2 regions of the Exiguobacterium sp. S22-S28 genome follow, and region 2 is predicted to be linked to the other one. Evidence: riboswitches for the same ligand, from Rfam matches in the RefSeq annotation. Region 2 holds a riboswitch; the other holds the start of a gene.
The links. Region 2 has a riboswitch for S-adenosylmethionine ahead of ACHA8N_RS14205 (methionine ABC transporter ATP-binding protein). Riboswitches for the same ligand answer to the same signal wherever they lie in the genome.
Positions count from the first base shown of each region.

Region 1: it holds a riboswitch for S-adenosylmethionine, as region 2 does, so the genes downstream of both, ACHA8N_RS15310 (LLM class flavin-dependent oxidoreductase) here and ACHA8N_RS14205 (methionine ABC transporter ATP-binding protein) in region 2, are expected to answer to the same signal.

Region 1 covers NZ_JBHFFC010000031.1:168,597-177,669, reverse strand. Annotated here, with positions in the region: gene ACHA8N_RS15350 (NAD(P)/FAD-dependent oxidoreductase) at 1-1,271, opposite strand, end outside; gene ACHA8N_RS15345 (nitroreductase family protein) at 1,347-1,982, opposite strand; gene ACHA8N_RS15340 (nitroreductase family protein) at 2,037-2,672, opposite strand; gene ACHA8N_RS15335 (MarR family winged helix-turn-helix transcriptional regulator) at 2,688-3,137, opposite strand; gene ACHA8N_RS15330 (YczE/YyaS/YitT family protein) at 3,292-3,960, opposite strand; gene ACHA8N_RS15325 (DUF817 domain-containing protein) at 4,111-4,890, shown strand; gene ACHA8N_RS15320 (DUF2325 domain-containing protein) at 4,981-6,252, shown strand; gene ACHA8N_RS15315 (DUF975 family protein) at 6,320-6,958, shown strand; SAM riboswitch class I at 7,077-7,184, shown strand; gene ACHA8N_RS15310 (LLM class flavin-dependent oxidoreductase) at 7,257-8,315, shown strand; gene ACHA8N_RS15305 (ATP-grasp domain-containing protein) at 8,312-9,073, shown strand, end outside.
Region 2 covers NZ_JBHFFC010000030.1:258,671-267,743, reverse strand. Annotated here, with positions in the region: gene ACHA8N_RS14220 (CAP domain-containing protein) at 1-546, shown strand, start outside; gene ACHA8N_RS14215 (MetQ/NlpA family ABC transporter substrate-binding protein) at 832-1,647, opposite strand; gene ACHA8N_RS14210 (methionine ABC transporter permease) at 1,683-2,348, opposite strand; gene ACHA8N_RS14205 (methionine ABC transporter ATP-binding protein) at 2,338-3,351, opposite strand; SAM riboswitch class I at 3,435-3,539, opposite strand; gene ACHA8N_RS14200 (aminotransferase class I/II-fold pyridoxal phosphate-dependent enzyme) at 3,602-4,789, opposite strand; gene ACHA8N_RS14195 (alpha-glucosidase) at 4,954-6,567, shown strand; gene ACHA8N_RS14190 (MBL fold metallo-hydrolase) at 6,663-7,391, opposite strand; gene ACHA8N_RS14185 (SMP-30/gluconolactonase/LRE family protein) at 7,497-8,300, opposite strand; gene ACHA8N_RS14180 (YceI family protein) at 8,335-8,862, opposite strand; gene ACHA8N_RS14175 (phosphodiester glycosidase family protein) at 9,015-9,073, shown strand, end outside.

The sequences.
Region 1 (9,073 bases), on a different contig from region 2:
AGTCCGCTCGCAGCGGCTTGCGATAACGAATGCGTCACACCGGAACAATCGCCGATGGCATACAGTCCCGGGATGTCCGTTTCAAAGGTGACAGACGTCGACAGCATCGGAGCATAAAATTTTCCGTCCATGCCGTACAGCAGTGTGTCGTTTGAGAGCGGCGCATCGAGCAGCTGCTCAAGTCGTTCCAGGAATTCCAACAAGACCGTGATGTCCGTGCCTGGGACTTCCTCGATCAAATTCCCCGCTGTCGCTGCAAGTGTCGGGCGTACTTTGTTTTCGGCGAGAGCACCTGACTGCGTCGAACGACCGGCCCGCAAATCCCCGAGTCGTTGCACGACAATCCGGTCCGTCCCTTGATTGATCTGTCCGATGACGGAAGCGGCATAGTGATTCGCTTCTTCGAGTGTCGCAAAGTAGCGCGGTAAAAACAGCGTGAAGTTTAAGTTGGTCGTACCGGAATCCTGTTCCCGGAAGTTTTGCCCGTCCGGCATGATAAGACCTTCCTGATGTTTGCGGATAATCCGTCCTTTCGGATTCATGCAGTATGTAACGGCGGTTCCTGCTGCTGACGCATAGGCCAATTTTGTTTCGAACGTATCCTGTAAAAATGTCCGGAAGGCCGTTTCTTCCATCTCGATCCGGATGCCGAGGTCGAGACGGGTTTTGCTTTGAGCCAGACCTAATGCCCGAAGTTGTTCCTGCATCCATGCAGTACCGGAGCGTCCAGTCGCGAAAACGACGCGTTGACTCGAAAATGTTTCGTGTTCAGTCGTAAGCAGAAATCCGTCCGCTTGCTGTTCGATTGTCGCAACAGACGTCTCAAAACGAAAGATGACGTGTTCGTGAAGTACGGCTTCGAGCCGTCTTAAAATCCGTTCCGATAGTGCGGTCCCTAAATGCCGGACTGTCGTTTCGATTGTTTCAAGACCGACAACTTTTGCCCGATCAGCTAGAACGGGATTGGACGTGGAGTACGACGCGACTTCATCTGCTCCGTAGCGGCAAAGGAGTGCATCGACTTGTTGCATCAGGCGGAGTGTCGTCTCTGCTCCAAGCTTCTCGGCGAGCTCGCCTCCAAATCCGGCTGAATAGTTGTATTTCCCTTCTGATTTACCAAGTCCGCCAAAGCCGAGATAGGATTCCCGTTTCGTCCGTTGCGCAAGTGGTTTTCCGGCATCGATCAACAGGACCGTCTGACCCTGTTCCATCAGTTCATGGGCTAAAAAGATTCCGGCGATGCCGGCACCGATAATCGTGACATCATACATCGTTTGACCAGCTCCTTTTGGTCAGTATACAAAAAAACCGGATTCCTGTTGAGGAATCCGATTGGTTGTTTGTGATTATTTCCAGTCTGTGATGTCGTTGATCGGCAGACGAACCGATGGGTAACCAGCGTCAACTGCTTTTCCGATGGAAAGGAGCATGACAGGAAGGTAACGGTCTTTATCCATACCGAAGGCTTCAGCGATTTGATCTTTTTCGTAGCCGCCGATTGGGTTTGTATCATAACCGTGCGCACGTGCCACAAGCATCAATTGCATTGAGACGAGACCTGAATCGATCAAGATGCTGTCGCGAAGTGTCTCTGTATCTTCCGGGCTGTAGAAGCCTTTGATGGCAGGGACTTGGCGGTCACGGACTTCTTGCGGCATCAAGCCTTTTTCAACAGCCATATCATAGATTGTATCGATGCTGTCGACTGCATTCATATCACCGAAGACAGCGATGACAGCAGATGATGTCTCGACTTGCACTTGGTTGAATTTAGCGAGTGGTGCAAGTGTCGCTTTCCCTTCAGCACTGTCGATGACGAGGAAACGCCAAGGCTGCATGTTGACTGAAGATGGAGCAAGTGTTGCTTCTTCAAGAATTTGTGTCATTTCTTCTTTAGAAATTTTGACGTTCGTGTCGTAGTTACGAATCGAGCGACGTCCTTTAACGATTTCCATAAAGTCTGTAGTTGTTTGAGTTGTCATAGTAATAATCTCCCTTTTTGTTTGTTCTCTGTTTTTGGTTAGTACGGGTACTGCTTATTTCCAGTCTGCGATATCGTTGATCGGCAGACGAACGGATGGACATCCAGTGTCGACGGCTTTCCCGATGGACAGAAGCATGACCGGTACGTAACGGTCTTTCTCCATGCCGAAGGCTTCTGCGATTTGATCTTTTTCGTAGCCACCGATTGGGTTTGTATCATAACCATGCGCACGGGCGACAAGCATCAATTGCATTGAGACGAGACCTGAATCGATCAAAATGCTGTCTTTGAGAGCACTTGCCGGAACGCTTTCGTACATGCCTTGAATCGCAGGTACTTGACGATCGCGGACTTCTTGCGGCATGAGTCCTTGTGCGACTGCTGTATCATAAATATTTTCAAGTTGATCGATTGCATTCATGTCACCGAAGACAGCGATGACAGCAGATGATGTCTCGACTTGAACTTGGTTGAATTTAGCGAGTGGAGCGAGTGTCGCTTTCCCTTCAGCGCTGTCGATGACGAGGAAACGCCATGGTTGCATGTTGACTGAAGAGGGAGCAAGTGTTGCTTCTTCAAGAATTTGTGTCATCTCTTCTTTAGAAATCTTGACGTTTGTGTCGTAGTTACGGATCGAGCGGCGTCCTTTAACGATTTCCATGAAATCAGTTGTAGTTTGTGTAGTCATCTGACATTCTCCTTTTTAATTAACCGTTGTTTTAGGTAAAGTGAGGGCATTCGTTTCAATTCGTTGCATCATTTGAGCCAACTGATGTTGTTCGTCTACCGTAAATCCTTCAAGCAGTTGCTCGAGGAATTCATCTTTTTGCTCACGTAGTCGTGTAATGCGGGTGGCACCTTCTTGCGTCAATGAAACGAGAATGACGCGGTTATCTGTTGCTGAACGGACACGTTCAATCATCCCGTTCGTTTCGAGATGCTTCAAGTGGCGTGTCACGGCAGCATTATCGACGTTGACGCGTTGTTGCAATTCTTTTTGGCTGATTGTCGTATCCACCTCGAGTTGGGCTAATAAGTCCATCCGGGTTTGGCTGAAACCGTCCGTACAAAGATCAAATTTTTGAGCGATTGTCTTATTGACGGAGACGAGCGCATAAATCAATCGTCCTTTTTCAGTACAAGAAATACTCAAGTCATCACATCCTTCCCTTCGTTCGAAAAATCCTTGACGTATCAAAGATTGATATGTAAACGAATATAACGTGTCTGTTTTCATGCTGCAACTAATATGCTTCATCCACAAAAAAAGATACCATTTCGCATGAAAAGGTATCGAGTCAAACGACTTAACTAATTTTCTGTTGTTTCCGAGGAATCGTTCCGGCATCGATCGCAGCAATCATCCGGCGGAAATGACCCAACCAAAACTGCAGGAACGGACCAATCAAGAAAATCGATAAAATCGTTCCGAAGAACACCGGTCCGCCGAGCAGCCAACCGATTCCGCAGGCGGTGATTTCCATGAAGGTCCGCATCATCCGGATCGACGTACCGAATCGTTCCGCCAGTGTCAGTGTGAGGCCGTCCCGTGGTCCGGCACCGTAACCGACGGCGACATAGAGTCCGGCGCCCATTCCGATGATGAAGATCCCGGCAATCAGCCACAGCGTGTTTTGCCAAACGGAAGCAAACGAGGGCAGAAGACCTGAACCAAGGACGAGGTTCATGAACACCCCAACAAAGATCGCATTGACGAGTGTACCGACTTGCGGTGTGATCCGGTCGAGCAAATACTTGACGAACACAAGCAACAATCCGACGAGGAGAATGATCGTCCCGACGGAAAACGGCGTTTTGTTTTGAAGACCCAAATGAAGGACGTCCCATGTCGAGACGCCAAGCTGTGCCGTGATCATTATCGATGAACCGACGGCGAGTAAAAACAGACCAAATAAGAACAATGTCCATTTCAGGACGGAGCGTAACAGCCAGGACGTTTGAATTGTTTGTCTCATTTACGGAAGACACCTCGTTTCAGAGTAAAATTGATTCATTAACTGTACCATGTTTGATGGAGAAAATTGAAGTGAATCCGATATTTTCCATCTTGAGATGGAGGGAATCACTTCTCTTGATGCGTATACTAATGAAAAGGAGGTCACCTCATGCAAAAAATCCGCCATTTCATCCGTTTTACATATCTCGAAGCCATCTGTTGTGTCTTTCCGGTTGCGATTTTCTTAGCGCTTGCGGTATCCCGTTATCTTCCGTCGGAACCGATTGCGCGCTATGATTTGCTTTTAGCATGGTGTCTTTTTGTTCAAATCGTGCTGCTTGTAGTACGGTACGAAACAAAAGAAGAGTTCAAATTGATTTTAATCTTTCATGCGATTGGTTTGGGACTAGAGTTGTTTAAAGTCCAGGTCGGTTCCTGGAGTTATCCGGAAGAAGCATGGAGCAAGGTGTTTGGTGTGCCGCTTTATGCCGGTTTCATGTATGCGAGTGTCGCAAGCTACATCTGCCAGGCCTTTCGCCGGTTTGATCTTCGGATCACCGAATTTCCCCGTCCGCTTCTCGCCTCCTTGATCGGGCTGTTAGTCTACTTAAACTTTTTTACCCATCACTGGTTATTTGATTTCCGTTGGCTGTTAATGGGACTTGTTGCCGTTGTTTTCTTAAGATCCTGGGTCTATTACCGGTTGGATGAGACCGTCTACCGGATGCCGTTGGTTTTGTCATTTGGTCTAATCGCCTGGTTCATCTGGCTCGCTGAAAATATCGTGACGTTTTTTAAGGGATGGGTCTATCCGAATCAAGAAGAAGGCTGGGAACTGGTCGACTTCGGAAAACTGTCGTCTTGGTTTTTGCTTGTGATCATCACAATCTTAATTGTGGCTGTCGAAAAATACCGGTTGGGCGACCCGTCAATCGAAATTAAAACCTAACCCTAAACAAAAAAATACCTGGTTATTTTTAGACCAACCTACACGAAATCCCCTTGCTATAGTTGAAAAAAAGCAAAGGGGTTGTTTGAGATGATGCAACAAATCATGGAACGGGCGAAAGAATTGGTCGCCGGTAAATTACAGATCGTTGAAACGGCGGAAGATTGGGAGTTGCTGCTCGAGGAAATCCGGGGAATCGATGAGTGGGTCCAACTGTCGCGCTATTATACACCACGCGTACATCCGCAAGAGATGATTCAACAGACGAAAGAAGAGCAACCGATGTCACCCGGTCCGCTGACGGAAATGCCAAAATCGGACGAACCGATTGTCGAACAACGGTATGCGTACACATTTGTCCGGGAATTAAAAGGCGGATCGTTGCAGGAATGGCCGAACAGCCATATCTCGGAAAAGGAAATCCGTCAATGGAATCTCGAGCACGGCATGGAAGTCCGCGTCCAGATTATTCATCAAGACCAACGGCGGACGTCACTGGAAGTGCTCGCCGTCGTCGCAACCGATCAAATGAAGACGCTGGAGCAACGAATCGTCTTTGAAAAATGTATCGTCAAAAATCATGGCATTATCGAGTCGACGGTCAACGGTCCGTTGAAGGATGAAACGGGAAAACCGTTTTACTACGCAACTCCGGTCGAAGATATGCGATTCTTTCAATTGAAGGAAGGACAACTCGTCGACTTGGTGATGTGGAAAGGTCATCCGGAAACACTGACGATTGCCTGGAAGTATGCCTTCCAATATGAAGAACCGATCGTTCAACCGTTCGATCCGTCAACAGAATCGAAACCAACAGACGCGACGGCAGAAATGGACGTGACATCCGTATCAAAAAAATCGACCGGACGATATGCCAAGCAGATGAAGCGAAAACCGACTGTGAAAAAGGTCCGGCAACCACGCCGGATTCGTGAAAAGAAACAACAACCGATGACACCGCTCGTCACGACGTCGCTGCCGGGACAACCCATCGATTACGTCGACAAGGAGCCGCTTGAGTTTGCAGCGTTTAAAGGAATGCGGCTCGTCATCGTCGGAAACGAACAGCAGGCACCGGTCTACCGGACATTTTTTGCTGAGACCGGAATCGAGCTGATTCATTTAGCGGGAGATGCCCAGTCGGCGAAGAAAATTGCCAGCCTCGCGCAAAAGACGGATGCCATCGTCGTAATTACGAGTCGTGTTTCCCATGCGGCGTCAGCCCATGTCATCGCACAAGCCAAAAAACATGCCATCCCATTTGCGATGGAACGCCTCGATGGTCGTCGTTCGCTCTATACGGCCTGCCAACGTCAGCTCGAAAAAGCACGCCTGCACAAGTTAAAAACAGGAAAATCTTAAAAATAACTGAAACTCCTTGCCGCATAAACCGTAAATAGGAGTAGCACTTATTTTAAGGAGGATCTTTATGATTAAAGAATTAAAACTATCGGCACGTGAGTCACTTAACGGTCGCTGGGTCTTAATGGCACTCATGTTTTTACTGTTTCTCATCATTCAAGGGATTCCCACTACGTTTTCTTCTGCTCCGAACGAAGACTTTCAGTTCATCGATGTGATTGGATTTGTGTTGAACATCCTGTTCCTGCCGCTTGCCATCGGTTGGGCATGGCTTGCGCTGTCTGTCGCCCGTAAAGAAGAGGCAAAAATCGTCGATTTATTCGAGCCGTATAAGTTTTTCTTGAAAGCAGTCGGTCTGTCGCTTGTTCAAGGTATTCTTCTTGGATTGTGGTTCTTACTGTTGATCGTTCCAGGGATCATCAAGTCATTTTCGTATATGCTGACCTATTACATTTTACGTGACGAACCGTCGATCGGTATTTTAGATGCGATTACGCGATCACGCCAAATGATGGATGGTCACAAGATGGAAGCCTTTATGCTTGTCCTCTCCTTCATTGGTTGGTTCCTGCTTGGTTTGATTACGATCGGAATTGCCTTCCTCTGGGTTGGACCTTACTTCAGCGTCACCCTCGCCAAGTTTTATGACCGCATCCGCGGTGAAGAAGCACCTGTCGAAGAGTCGACGTTTGTTGCCCCATATTAAGAAAATGAGGATGAGAGCCCAGCTCTCGTCCTTTTTTGATACTGTTTTTAATTCCGATTGGAAAACAAGGTTTAGTGGTTGCTTTACTCTACTAAAAAGTGTACGATAATTCCAATAATTCTTATCAAGAGAAGTCGAGGGAATGGCCCGAAGACACTTCAGCAACCCCGCATCATGCGCGGAAGGTGCTACTTCCTAAAGGGATCAACCCCTTTACAGATAAGAGCAGACATGATGAATCCGTCGCTCTTTTCGATTTTCGAGAAGAGCGATTTTTTTAATAAGGGGGACATAGCAAATGGAGTATGGATTTTGGTTACCGATTTTTGGAGGGTGGTTACGAAACGTCGAGGACGAACAGATGCCGGCGACGTTCGATTATGCCAAACAGGTGGCGCAAATAGCAGAACAAATCGGGTTTTCGACGACGCTGATTGCAGAATTAAACTTAAATGACATCAAAGGGCTGGAAGCGCCAAGTCTTGAAGCCTGGACGACAGCAGCGGCGATTGCTGCGACGACAGAACGGCTGGAAATCATGACAGCTGTCCGTCCGGGGTTCCATAATCCGGCGACGACGGCGAAGATGGCAGCAAACATCGACCAACTCAGCAACGGACGTTTTACGCTGAACGTTGTCTCTGCCTGGTGGGAAGAAGAAGCGCGGCAATACAACGGGATCTTCACGGCGCATGACGAACGGTATGCGCGGACGGAAGAGTTTGTCACGATCATGAAAGGATTATGGGCAGACGCCTCACCGTACAGCTTCGACGGGAACTACTATACGCTTGAGAAGACACAACTGCATCCGAAGCCGGTTCAACGACCGGGCATCAAGTTGTACGCAGGCGGGGAAAGTGAAGCCGGCAAACAAACCATCGTCAATCATTGTGATGCCTATGTCATGCACGGCGGAACGGTAGAAGAAGTATCCGTCAAGATTGAGGATATGAAGGCGCGTCGACAAGCGACCGGACAACCGCCGCTTGAAAGTTTTGGACTGGCTGCGTATATCATCTGCCGCGATACGGAAGAAGAGGCCGTTCAAGAGTGGCAACGGATCACGGACGTCAAGGAAGACGGTGCCGGGTACGTCGGGTACGACGATTTCGTCAGCAAATCGCAACTCGAACAGCAGGTAAAACGGAACGATTATTCAGTCTCCAACCGCGGACTCCGTCCTGATTTGATCGGCACACCGGAACAGATTGCCGAACGGATTCTTGCGTTTGAGCAGGTGGGTGTCTCCTTATTATTACTTCAATTCTCACCACAACTTGAAGAGATGGAACGCTTCGCGCGCGACGTCATGCCGCTTGTCGAAGAAAAACGAAAGGTAGGTCAAACCAAATGACAAAAATTCATATCTTACACGAAAACCAAGAATGGACGGACCATTTAATTAAACGACTCGAGGAACTGGAGTTGCCGTATGAACAGTGGCATCTCGATGAAGGACAGGTCCCGCTTGATGAAATCCCGCCAGAAGGCGTCTTCTACAGCCGGATGAGTGCGTCTTCGCATACGCGCGGGCACCGCTACGCGCCGGAACTGACGGAAGGGGTGCTCGCATGGCTCGAGGAACACGACCGGACGGTCTTCAACGGAACACGTGCGTTGCGACTGGAAGTCAGTAAAATCAATCAATATACGGCTCTTCGAAAAGCCGGTATCCGTGTTCCGAAAACGACGGCTGCCGTCGGACGTGATCAGATTGTTGAAGCGGCGAAAAACATCGGGGTGTCGTCGTTCATCACGAAACACAACCGTGCCGGAAAAGGACTTGGTGTCCAGTTGTTCCATTCGATTGAAGCACTTGAAACGTATCTCGATGGTCCGACCTTTGATGAGCCGGTCGACGGCATCACCCTGATTCAAGAGTATATCCAAGCGCCTGAACCGTATATCACGCGTTGTGAATTCGTCGGCGGAAAATTCGTTTACGCCGTACAAGTTGATACATCAGAAGGCTTTGAACTGTGCCCGGCGGATGCGTGTGTGATCGATGACTTGTTCTGCCCGGTCGGGGAAGAAGCACCACAAACTCCGATGAAGTTTAAAGTCGTTGATGGATTCGATGATCCAATCATCCAGCAATACGAAGCCTTCCTG
Region 2 (9,073 bases):
TTGCTGAACCTCGATCATGCAGCCGTTTATGAGAAAAAAGATCAGTACGTCACGTATTTCTTTGATCAGCATGACGGCAATAAAGTGAAAGCGACACTGGCGATACCAAAAGAGATCGAAGCGAAGAAAAGCGGATTTTATGGAAAAGCGTCTAGTGCATTACGGACAACCGATGAGAAACTGATGTTACGTTTAATGAACTGGGACCGGGCAGATTATAAGCGGAGTGCACTAACACCTTACAGCGCGCTTAAACCGGTCACGCGGGCACACAGTGAGAACATGGGGAAAAATAATTTCTTCTCGCATACGGATCCACAAGGGCGTGACCCATTCGACCGGATGAAAGAAAAAGGAATCCGTTTCTCGACAGCCGGAGAAAACCTGTCGATGGGATACCCGAACGTCTTTGCGGCACACTGGGGCCTGATGAACTCAAAAGGACACCGCGACAATATCATGAATAAAGACTTCAAACAGGCGGATACGGGTGTGGCATTCCGGGATAACGCCCCGTACTTTACGATTAATTTCCGGACACCTTGAAGCAACATTTAAAACGAAAGTTTATGTATCACCCCGATTTTGCGAAAGCAGAGTTGGGGTTCTTTTGTGTGGGTCAATCTGTAGATGGATGACAGTCTGTCTTCTTCACTCGCTTGTTCCTGACGGAAGCAGACGTAGAAGTCGAGCGGAAGACGTGACATCTCCAGGAGTCATCATTCAATGAAAAACCCCTGAAACCGTTCCACCTCCTGTTTGTAAGGGGAGGGAGCTGTTTCAAGGGTTTTATATCATCTTTAGATGAATTAATCGACAAAAGGAGTTATATCAGTTTGCCCACTCGGGTTTACTGAAACCTTTAAAGGACTTTTCGATGACAGCGTTAAAGTCGTCTGACTCAACGACAGCGGTCAAGTCTTTTGCGAGCTGTTTCTTTTCATCTGCTGTTTTGACAGCGACTAAGTTCCGGTACTGCTCGTCCATTTTCTCCAGTGCCAACGCATCAAGTAAATCAAATTTCGCAGCAAGCGCAAAGTTTCCAGGGACGGCAGAAATATCAACACTCTCGATGGCGCGTGGTAACTGTGCTGCTTCCAGAGGTTTGATGACGAGTTTTTTTGGATTCTTGACGATGTCTTTTTCAGAAACCGTCAACGGGTCAGCGTCCGGTTTCAATTCAATCCAGCCTTGTTCAGCGAGTAAGTTTAACGCGCGGGCTTGGTTGGTCGGATCGTTTGGTGTTGCGACTTCCGCGCCTGTCTTGACGTCATCAAGCGACTTATAGGATTTACTGTATAAGCCCATCGGTGCCGTCGGAACAGTGATCAGCCCTTTAAGATCGAGATTCTTTTCCTTCGCGAACGTCTTCAGATAGATCGAGTGTTGGAACAAGTTCGCGTCGATGTCGCCGCTGCCGAGCGCGATGTTCGGCTGGATATAATCGCTGAATTCAACGATTTCGATTTTGTAGCCTTTCTTTTCAAGACCAGGCTGAATCGCTTCTTTGACCATGTCGCTGTAAGGTCCGCTCGTCGCACCGATCTTGATCGACTTGGTTTCTTCTTTCGCGCTGCTGTCGCCACAGCCGGCAAGAATCCCGGCTCCCAGTAATCCTGTTGCTAAAAAGGCATATCGTTTTTTCATAGTCATTCTCTCCCTTAATGGTCTCTATTTTGGATTTAACGTTTATCAGCACGACGGGCAAGTTGATTGCCGAGTCCTTGAATACTTTGAACGATGACGACGAGCACGATGATCGTCACGATCATGATGACGTTATCGTACCGGTAATAGCCGAAGCGGATGGCGAGGTCGCCGACACCACCGCCGCCGACGATACCGGCCATGGCAGAAAAGCCGATCAAGCTGATTGTCGTCAATGTCACCGCTTGAATGATCCCGGGAAGAGCTTCGGGTAACAGGGCGCTGATGATGATACGAAATGGTGTTGCGCCGCACGCCTCAGCGGCTTCGATCAAGCCCGGTGGGATCTCACGTAGTGAGGTCTCGACAAGTCGGGCGAGGAACGGAATAGCGGCAACACTTAAGCTGACAGAAGCGGCCGTCGGGCCGATCGTATTGTCGAGCAACAATTGCGTCAGTGGAATCAGCGCGACGAGCAAGATGATGAACGGTAACGAACGAACGATATTGACGAAAAAGTCCAAGATACTGCGAACGAAGACGTTTTGGAAAAACAATCCACGGTCGGTGATGAATAAAAGAATTCCCAGCGGAATCCCGACGACGAGGGCAAAGCCGAGGGAAATTCCGACCATTAAGGCCGTTTCGCCTAAGGCTTTTGCTAGCTCCGGTAACATCGTTTGAATTCGATCAAGCCACATCCTGAATCACCTCAAGCGTATGGAGTTGCTCCTCCAGCCAAGTCAGAGACCGGTTGACGTGAAGCGTTGGACCGGTCAGGCTGACGATCAACACCCCAAAGGCGACGTCTTGAATATAATCGACCTTGCCGTGCAGGATGCTGACCGAGATATCAAATTGTTTGATCGCTTCTGACAGCGTACTCTCGCCGGTCTTTTCTCCCGTGAATTGGAGACGAATGATTTTTCCAGGTGTCGTTCGCAAAATCCGTTCCGGCAACTCGATTTGCAGTGCTGTATCGACGTAATGTTTCGTGACGTCATGGGTCGGCTGACTGAATATGTTGTATGTACTCGCGACTTCGACGACTTCGCCTTGTGACATGACAGCAACGCGGTGGCAAATTTGTTTGACGACATCGATTTCGTGGGTGATCAGAATGATCGTCAAGCCGAGTCGTTTATTTAAGTCTTTCAGCAATTCCAGAATTTGCAGGGTCGTGACCGGATCGAGCGCTGATGTTGCTTCGTCACATAACAGGACACTCGGATTATTCGCAAGGGCGCGGGCAATCCCGACCCGTTGTTTTTGGCCGCCGCTGAGTTGGCTCGGGAAATTCGTCTCAAATCCTTCCAGTCCGACCAAAGCGACGAGTTCTTTGATCCGGCTTGGGAAATCACTGCGTTTGACGCCGGCTGCTTTTAAGGCGAACGCAATGTTGTCGGAAACGTTCCGCGATTGAATCAATTGAAAATGTTGAAAGATCATTCCGATCTTCAGACGCAATTCTCTTAGACTGCCTTTGGATAGATCGGACAGTTTGACACCAGATACTTTGACCGTTCCTTGGGTCGGTGTTTCAAGTCCGTTGATCAAGCGCAGCAATGTACTTTTTCCGGCACCGGATTCACCGATGATGCCAAAAATTTCTCCTTGATGAATCGTTAAGTTGACGTCGCGCAGGGCGAAAATCGGTGTCCGGTCACGTACGAACCGTTTGGTGATGCCTTTAAATTCAATCATCTGTTGTTTCCTCCCTATACAAAAAAATCGCCTTTTTCCAGTTAAGAGCAACCAGAAAAAAGCGACGAAATGTAAGAATTCGTAACTTATCTCTCAGAATGAAAACATTCTGTAGGATGTGGCACCGTTCCTAAAAGGTGGTTGCCGGACGTCGTTGGGCCTAATCCCTCGGTCGCTCGCGATAAGTAGATATGCTGTTGGGACTTACTGTAACGGAAATCATTCCCACCTGTCAAATGTTTTTTCAGAATTATTCCGCAACGGCTTGCTGAAACAGATTGAGCTGACCGATCCGTTCGGCGGCCTCCACCAATCGATCGACGTCGGCAATCAAACTGATCCGGACATAGCCTTCACCATATTCACCAAAGAAATGTCCCGGTGTGACAGCGACATGTGCTTCATCCAGCAAGTGGTCGGTAAAGCTTTGTGACGTAAAGCCGGACGGGACCGGCAACCAGACGAAGAACGAACCACCAGGGATCGGTCCGTCCCATCCGATGTCCTGTAATTTGCCGAACAAGGCATCACGACGGGCTTCGTACAGTGCACTCAGCTCACGGACACACGTCTGGTCGCTTGAGAGAGCAACAGTCGCCGCATGTTGGATCGGTGTGAAGGCACTGACGTATAAGTGTTCCTGGTACGTTTCGATACTCGAGATGACGGATGGATTTCCGATTGCAAAGGCGATGCGGAAGCCGGACATGTTGAAGCGTTTCGATAACGAAAACAGTTCGATTCCGACGTCTTTCGCCCCTTCGGTCTGGAGGAAACTTCGGGTCGGACCATCAAAACTAATGCCGCCGTACGCCAGGTCATGAACGACACAAATGTCGTTTGCGTCAGCGAAAGCGACCGTCTGTTCAAAGGCTTCCGCTGTCGCCGTCGCGCCGGTCGGATTGCTTGGGTAGTTGAGGAACAACATCCGGGCTCGTTCGACATCCGTCGGATCGAGCAATGTGTAGTCAGGTAAAAAAGCATTTTCCGCAAGGAGAGGTAGCGTGATCGGGTAAGCACCTGCTAATGCTGCGCCAGACAGGTAGTCGGGGTAACCGGGATCGGGAACAATGACACCTTCACCCGGATTGACGATCGTTTGCGGCAAGGCGACGATACCGGCTTTACTGCCGAGCAAAATGGCGACCTCAGAAGCAGGATCAATCGTCACACCGAATTCGGACTGATAAAAATCGGCGACGGCCTGTTTGAGAAAATCATGTCCGCGAAACGGAGGATATTGCAGATTAGCGGCGTCGCCGATGGCCTCTTTTAAGGCGTCCAAAATATGTACGGGCGTAGTTTGGTCCGGCGTTCCTTGACCAAGCGTGATGACGTCGTGACCGGCTGCTTTGACGGCACCAATCCGCTGAGCGAGTTCAGCAAAGACCGGAGCGGGCAGCCGATCAATCGCAATCGATGGGGCGAAATGTTTCATCTGTGTTCCTCCTTGTTAGGTATTGTCGTCAAGGATAACGAATTTTCAGAAAAAAGAAAAGTGTTTTTTAAGAATTGCTTATAATTGGTAAAAAGAACCGATGCCTTTCGTGTTTTTGATACACTGGATGAGAAGACGATTGAATACATAAAGGAGATGATGGGATGAATCGAGCCTGGTGGAAAGAAGCCGTTGTCTATCAAGTGTACTGGCGCAGTTTTAAGGACTCGAACGGAGACGGAATGGGCGATTTACGGGGTGTAATTGAAAAGTTGGATTACATCGCGTCGCTCGGTGTGGATGTCATCTGGTTGAACCCCTGTTATACATCACCTGATATCGATAACGGATATGATATTTCCGACTATTATACGATCATGGAAAAGGCGGGAACGCTGTCCGATTTGGAGGAATTGATTGCGGCAGCCCATGAGCGGGGCTTAAAACTGATTCTTGATCTCGTCGTCAACCATACGAGTGACCAACACGCTTGGTTCGGGGAGTCGCGACGTGGCAAAACGGGCGAAAAGGCGGACTGGTACATTTGGCAGGACGGGGAAAAAGGAACACCTCCGAATAACTGGCGTTCCTATTTTGCACCGAGTCCGTGGACATGGGATGAGACACGCGAGCAGTATTATTTCCACTCGTTTGCATCGGAGCAACCGGACTTGAACTGGGAACATCCAGCCGTCCGCCAAGCCGTTTATACGATGATGCGGTGGTGGGCGGACAAAGGCATCGACGGATTCCGGATGGATGTCATCAATTTGATTAAAAAACGCGCCTCGTTTGCGGATGTTGCCGATCCTTTTGATCTGTCCTATCTCGGGAATCAACCGGGCATCCATTCCTTTTTACAAGAAATGCATGACGAGGTGCTCGCGGGAACTGATTTATTTACGGTCGGAGAAATTCCGTTCGTCGGTCCGGAAGATGGTTTGCTGTACGTCGGGGAAGAACGGAATGAATTACGGACGCTGTTTCACTTTGAAGTAGCGGATGACATGGAGACGATGGACTTACCGCGGTTCAAGCAGATTCAAAAACAGTGGTATGAAGCACTCTATCCAAGCGGTATCGCGTCCCAGTTCTTAAACAACCACGACCATACACGCCAAGTGACCCGGTTCGGAAGCGAACGGTACCGGGTCGAAAGTGCGAAATTACTTGGTTTGATGTTACACACGTTACCGGGTATCCCGTATATCTATCAAGGCGAAGAAATCGGCATGACCGGGATTCGTTTTTCTGATCCGGAAGCCTATCAAGACGTCGCGTTCCGGAATCAATACGCAGAACGGGTGGCAGCGGGTGAATCACCGGGGACTGTCCTGTCATCGATGCAGATGCGGGCACGGGACAATTCCCGGACACCGATGCAGTGGGATGCCGGTCCTTCAGCGGGATTCACAACGTCTGCGACACCTTGGATGACGGTGAATCCAAACTATTCCGAGATCAACGTGGAAACAGCAGAACAAGACCCGGATTCTGCTCTTCATTTTTACCGGAAATTGATTGCGCTTCGAAAACAACATCCGGTCATGGTATACGGCCTTTATCGGGATTTGGCCATTCAAGATCCGTATCTGTACGTCTATGAACGGGTACTGGATGGGACGACGTGGCGGATTGTACTGAACGTACACGATGAACCGATCACGATGACGTTCGGGTTGCCGGAAGACCAGTTGATGCTGATAAATTATGAGACGCATGACAGGAATCTTTTGGCTCCGTATGAAGCCCGATTGTATCAATATCAGGTGCGGTAAACGACAGGAATTATATCACTAAAAAATCCGGAAATCGTTTACTCTTCATCAAAAAATGAGGAGCAGACAGATTGCCGGATTTTTTTCGAATGACTTCAAGGATATCCATTTCGTTTTTTTGCGGACAAGACCTGTTCAAACCGATCGACTGCTTGACGCATGTCGAAACTTGGTGCGACCACGAGTGGACCGTGACCGACTGCGAGCACGTCCGGTGTCAGTTCTGTTAATTGATGGGCTGACTGAAGCGCCACTTCCTTATCCCATGTCGCAAGCGACGGAAAAGGAAACTGCCACCGGGTATCGCCCGAAACAGCCAAACCACCTTGTGTTTGAAAGGCATCACCGGCAATCAAGGTCCGGCTGCCCTCGTGCCAGAGCGAAATTGAGCCTGGGGTATGTCCGGGAGAGGCGATGACACTTAAGCTGCCGACCTGCTGACCACTTTCGAGCAACCGATCAGGACGGGTTTTAATGTTTTTCGGAATCCCGCCTTTGAGCGGTGTCGTTTCGCCTTCCCGTAATGATTCATCCCCGCTGAGCAATGCGGCGTCCCGGTAACTGATCGAGACTTCGGCAAGTGGGAAAGCACTTGCCAAAAAGTCGAGTGAACCGACATGGTCCGCATGCGCATGGGTTAAGACGATGGACTGTAACGGTTTATCAAATGATTTGATGACGGAATAGATAGCTCTGGCGTTCAGTGAAATCCCGGTATCAATTAAAGTAAGGCTGTCTGCTTCTTCAAATAAGTAACAGTTGACCGGAAAAAAAGACGGGGTCGTTTGCAGTTGATGAAGTCGTTCGATGGTTGATAGATGCATCTAGATACACTCCCTCGTCAAAGTATTCACTTTTCTTTTAGTATCGCCTGTTTTAGAACAGACGTCCATCAAAAAACTCCCTCTAAAAAAGAGGGAGTCCATCGATTAATAAGTTACTTCGAAAACAGCACCGGCATGTTCGGAATCGTCACCGTCTGCTGCCGTCGTGACAAGTAAACGGTCCTCGTACAAAATGGGACAAGTCGGATTGGATACAGGGAAGTCGACGTGAGCCAATTTTTCGCCTGTCTCAAGATTCCAGCGTGTCACGCAAGATCCGGCGTAATGGGCGATGAACACATGACCCTCCCGATCTTTTGTCATCCCGTCCGGAAAACCTTCTTCTTTTTCCAAATCGATGGCGACACGACGATTGGTCAACGGTTGGTCCGCAGCATAATCAAACGCATACACTTTTTTCGTTGGTGTATCGATGTGGTAAAGCGTTTTACCGTCTTCTGACCAGACCAATCCGTTTGAGTTCGTCAAATTTTCGAGCAGGACATCAACGGAACCATCATGACGCAAGCGATAAAGAGAAGCCGTCTCACCTTCTTCTTCATTAATGCTGCCGGCGACATATTGACCGGAAGGATCCAGTTTACCGTCATTCATTCGGTCTGAAGCAGGCAGTGTCAATTGCGTTTCAAGCGAGAGATGCCCTTCCTTTACATCAAATGTTCCGAAGCCGTGTGCCGATGTGACACGAAGAAAGTCCGGCGCGTCCGTCAAGGCAATCGAAGTGATGGCACTTGGCAGTTGATACGGTTTTAAGGCCTCTGTCGTCAAATCATATACGAAAAAAAGCTGATTCGGGATATCGACGAAATAAAAGCGTTTTGTTTTAGCGTCGTACACCGGAGATTCACCGGTCTTACATGCAACATCGATAAAAAGTGAAACTGTCATCTGTTTTCCCCCTACACATTGTATGATCTCTCTATTATTTTGCGTGAATGAACTCAAGATGAAGTTGGAACTTCACGTCACTGCCGACTAAGACACCACCGGCCTCAAGTGCGACGTTCCACGTCAAGTTATAGTCCTCGCGTTTAACTTTACCGTCCACTTCAAAACCGGACCGTGTATTTCCCCAAGGATCGACCCCGCTACCTTCATACTCGACCTGAAACGTTTCCGTCCGCGTGACATCCTTAATCGTCAAAGCGCCTGTCACTTCATATTCGTCACCGGACAGTTTTTTAAATGATGTCACTTGGTAAGTGATGTTTGGATACTGCTCGACATCAAAAAAATCGGCGGATTTCAAATGTGTATCGCGGTCTTTACTGCGCGTATCGATTGAAGCAACGGGAATCGTTACGACAGCGGAAGCATTCTCCAAATCGTTTGCCTCTCCGTTGACATCAAATGTAAAATCACGAAATTCTCCTTTAACTTTTGAAATCATCATATGCTTCACCGAAAATGTGATCGAGCTGTGGTCCTGATCGAGTTGATAAGTAGTCATGGTTCATTCCTCCTCATCTTCACTTCATTTTTTGGCATGCAATGTATTGTTCCTTTTTCTTTTGATTCTAAAACCTTGAAATAGTTATGTCATTTTTTACCTTAAAAAGGCATAATGTATGGTGGAGGTGCTTTATGAGAAGGAAATTATGTATGATATTGATTTTATTAGGTGCATCATATACCCCGCTAACAGTGGGAGCCGAAACGAT